One region of the Bradyrhizobium sp. 17 genome, then DNA from elsewhere that is predicted to be linked to it. Evidence: predicted binding sites of a transcription regulator. Region 1 holds the regulator's gene; the other holds the start of a gene.
What was found. Region 1 encodes PhoB, which activates phosphate uptake and scavenging genes when phosphate is short. Its sites were predicted from a motif close to TGTCATNNANCTGTCAT; they were not measured.
Positions count from the first base shown of each region.

Region 2: the regulator PhoB is predicted to act here: its motif matches at 1,017-1,033, upstream of IVB13_RS18465 (DUF2794 domain-containing protein).

Region 1 is NZ_JADPJQ010000113.1:173,067-175,268, forward strand. It holds gene IVB13_RS23490 (GcrA family cell cycle regulator) at 45-557, shown strand; gene phoB (phosphate regulon transcriptional regulator PhoB) at 796-1,503, opposite strand; gene phoU (phosphate signaling complex protein PhoU) at 1,526-2,202, opposite strand, start outside.
Region 2 is NZ_JADPJQ010000098.1:139,590-141,791, forward strand. It holds gene IVB13_RS18460 (DUF1223 domain-containing protein) at 1-503, shown strand, start outside; gene IVB13_RS18465 (DUF2794 domain-containing protein) at 1,096-1,464, shown strand; gene IVB13_RS18470 (GNAT family N-acetyltransferase) at 1,557-2,087, opposite strand.

The DNA.
Region 1 (2,202 bases):
GCGAGGCCCCAGGATGGCTGGCGCGCAGCGAGGGAAAGGGTGCAATGACGGTTTTGACCTGGTCCGATGATCGCGTCGAGCAGCTGAAAAAGCTCTGGGAGGCCGGACTTTCGGCCAGCCAGATCGCGGCGGAGCTCGGCAATGTGACCCGCAATGCCGTGATCGGCAAAGTGCACAGGCTCGGCCTTTCGGGCCGCGCCAAGAGCCCATCATCGGCAGCGCCGCGGCCGCGCAAGGCGCGCCCCGCGCAGCACATGATGCGGGTGAGCCGCCCGATCTCGCGCGGCAACACCGCGCTGGCGCAGGCCTTCGAGGTCGAGGCTGAGCCGGATCCGGTCACCTACGACAACGTGGTGCCGATGAGCCAGCGGCTGTCGCTGCTGGAATTGAACGAGGCGACCTGCCACTGGCCGGTCGGCGATCCCTCGAGCCCGGACTTCTTCTTCTGCGGTGGAAGGGCGCTGTCCGGACTGCCCTATTGCGCCCAGCACTCGCGCGTTGCGTACCAGCCCGCGTCGGATCGGCGCCGCGCACCGGTAAAGCCGGGTCCCCGTTAGTCGTCACGCGAAGACAGTTCAACAATTTCAGTGTCGTCCCGGCCTAGTGCGCAATTGCGCACGGGGGGCCGGGACCCATACTCCGAGCACGCAATAATCGTGCGGAAGGGGTCACTCCGAGTCTTCGCCAAACCACGTTCGGTGGTTATGGGTCCCGGATCAGCGCTCGCTTCGCTCGCTTGTCCGGGACGACGGCTGAGAATGCAGGGACAGCTCGCCAACAAACAAGCCTGCAACCCTACACCTGCTCCGCCTTCGCGAAGCGATCATCCAGCGCGTAGCCGGCGCCGCGGACGGTGCGGATCGGGTCCTGCTCGCGGCCGAGATTGAGCAGCTTGCGCAGGCGGCCGATATGCACGTCGACGGTGCGCTCGTCGATATAGATGTCGCGGCCCCAGACGCTGTCGAGCAGCTGCTCGCGCGAGAACACCCGTCCCGGATGCTCCAGGAAGAACTCCAGCAGGCGATATTCGGTCGGACCGAGATCGATCGGCCGGCCCGAGCGCGCCACGCGGCGCTTGTCACGGTCGAGCTCGATGTCGCCAAAAGCAAGGACGGTGGCGAGGCGCTCCGGGCTCGCGCGCCGCAGCAGGCCTTTCACGCGCGCCAGCAGCTCCGGCACCGAGAACGGCTTGACGATGTAATCGTCGGCGCCGGTCGCAAGACCCCGCACCCGCTCGCTCTCCTCGCCGCGCGCGGTGAGCATGATGATCGGGAGCTGCTTGGTCTCGGGACGGGTGCGAAGCCGCCGGCACAATTCGATGCCTGACAGGCCCGGCAGCATCCAGTCGAGCACGATCAGATCGGGGATGTGCTCCTTGAGGCGGGTGTCGGCGTCGTCGCCGCGCATCACCGTCTCGACGTCATAGCCGTCGCCTTCGAGGTTGTAGCGGAGAAGCTCGGTCAGGGCTTCCTCGTCCTCAACCACCATAATGCGTGCGCCCATCGGGTCGTCGCTCCTTAAGTCTTCAGGTGTTCGGTACCGTGTTGGCAAAGGTCGTCATGTCGCCCTTCGGCCGCTTGTCGGTGATCGCCTGGCCCTCGATCATGTAGAACACGGTCTCGGCGATATTGGTGGCGTGGTCGCCGATCCGCTCGATGTTCTTGGCGCAGAACATCAGATGGATGCAGAACGAGATATTGCGCGGATCCTCCATCATGTAGGTGAGGAGTTCGCGGAACAGCGAGGTGCAGATGGCGTCGACTTCCTCGTCGCCCTTCCACACCGCCATCGCCGCCGGCAAATCATGCGCGGCATAGGCGTCCAGCACCGACTTGACCTGCTGCTGCACGAGGTCGGTCATGTGCTCGAGGCCGCGGAACAGCTTGAGCGGATGGAAGTCCGTCTCCAGCGCCGCGACGCGCTTGCCCATGTTCTTGGCGAGGTCGCCGATGCGCTCGAGATCGGTCGCGACGCGCATGGCGCCGACGATCTCGCGCAGATCGACCGCCATCGGCTGGCGGCGGGCGATGGTGAGCACCGCACGCTCCTCGATGCGCTTCTGCAGCGCGTCGAGCTCGGTGTCGATGGCGACGACGCGCTGGCCGAGCGGGACGTCGCGGCGGATCAGCGCGTCGACGGACTCGACGATCATGCGCTCGGCGATGCCGCCCATCTCGGCGACCAGGCGAGTGAGTTCCTGGA
Region 2 (2,202 bases), on a different contig from region 1:
GCTTCTCTGCACGGCAGCGTGCGTATTCGCGCATGCGCGGCGACCGCGAAGTCTACACGCCGCAGGTCGTGGTCAACGGCTCCACGCATGTCGTCGGCAGCGACCGCACCGGCATCGAAAGCGCCATCGGCAAAACCGAGACGGGCACTGGTGTGATGAGCGTGCCGGTGACGATGTCGCTCGCGGGCAAGCAGATCAACGTCTCGGTGGCCGCGAGCAAGGAGCCGACGGCGTCCCACGGCGAGGTCTGGATCTGCTCGATTGCGAGGTCGGTGCCGATCGCGATCAGTCGCGGCGAAAATCGCGGACAGCAAGTGATCTATCACAACGTGGTGCGCAACCTGCTGAAGGTCGGCGACTGGACCGGCCGCCCGGAAAGCTGGACGGTGCCGATCGAGAACCTCACGCGTGACGGCGTCGACGGTGCCGTGGTCTATGTCCAGGACGGCAGCCGGGAGAGACCGGGCCCGATGCTGGGCGCGGCGTACACGTCGCTGCACTGACGCGCACTTCGAATCGTCCGACTCAAGCACACTCTCAATCCTCATGGTGAGGAGGCGCGTCAGCGCCGTCTCGAACCATGCAGGCCCTGCTGAGGCAGCTCGGCCTCGATCCTTCGAGACGCCGCTTCGCGGCTCCTCAGGATGAGGGGAAAGGGTTTTTGCTGAGATGCTGAGATATCCGTCGAGGCAGAAACATCCCGACCCAAACAATTCGACTCAAACAAAAAAGGACCAACTCGCGTTGGCCCTCCTTGTCGTGCGAACAGACCCGATCCTGACGGCCCCGGGGGGCTGGGGGCTGAGGAATCCGGAACCGAAAGGACCGGGTCAACGCACATAGGTCTTTTCGCAACGCAGGGCGGCAGTCGCTTGGCGGAAAAGCGGCGACACTATGATTCCTGCTAACGATCCCGTGACGGTTTGCCGCGACAGAGTTCCACCGCTGCGTGTGGGCGGATTGGCTCCGATTCCAAGGTCCTTCCAAGGGCCCTTGCGGTGGGGAACAGTTGGCGCAATCATGCAACCGTCATGATCCGCGGTCGAGGGACGGTCTTCGCGGACGCGGTCATGCTGATGCGACAGGAGGCGGCCTATGAGTCTGTCGGAGGATACCGATCCGAGCGAACAGCGTGCGGCGGCGCGCCCCGCCGCTTCGAATGCGCAACTGAGCCGCGTGACGTTCAACCGGCTCGAGCTGCACCGTATTCTCAATCTCTACGGCCGGATGGTTGCCGAAGGCGAGTGGCGCGACTATGCCATCGACTTCCTCAGGGATCGCGCTGTGTTCTCGGTCTTTCGCCGCGCCTCGGAAGTGCCGATCTATCGTATCGAGAAGGATCCGCGCCTCGCGCGCAAGCAGGGCATGTACAGCGTGATCTCGGCGACGGGCTTGATCCTGCGCCGCGGCCACGAACTGGAGCGCGTGCTCCTGGTGATCGATCGCAAATTGGCGGTGGTGTAGCAGGGATCCAGTAGCCCGGATGAGCGTAGCGACATCCGGGTCTTTGCTTGCAGCGTTCCCGGGTATCGCTTCGCTCACCCGGGCTACGGGCCTTACTTCCCCGGCACGCTCTTGGCGCCCTCGCCGAGGCTCCGCTGCATCATTACCGTGTCCAGCCAGCGGCCGAATTTCAGCCCGACGCTGGGATGCGTGCCGATCATTTTGAAGCCGGCCCTGGTGTGCACGCCGATCGAGCCGGCATTGGTGGAATCCCCAATTACCGCGATCATCTGACGGAAGCCGCGTGCCTCGCATTCGACGATCAGCCGCTCCAGCAGGAGCGCCCCGATGCCGCGGCGGTGGAAGGATGGATCGAGATAGATCGAGTTCTCGACCGTGAAGCGGTAGGCCGGGCGGGGCCGGTAGGCACCGGCATAGGCGTAGCCGGCGACGCGCCCGTCGAGGATGGCGACGAAATAGGGGTAGCCGCCGTCGATCAGCGTGCGGTAGCGGCGCGTCATCTCGGCAAGGTCGGGCGGCTCCAGCTCGAACGTCGCGGTGCCCTCGCGGACAGCCTGCCGATAGATGGCCGTGATGGCGGGGAGGTCGGCCTCGGTGGTGGGCCTGATATCGGGTGCGGACATGCCGCAAGATTAGAGCCTTCCCGGGGCGGCTGGAAGAGGCAACCGTGCTTCCTCATACTCCGTCCTTGCGAGGAGCCCTTGCGACGAAGCAATCCAGAAATGCACCAGCGGAGGG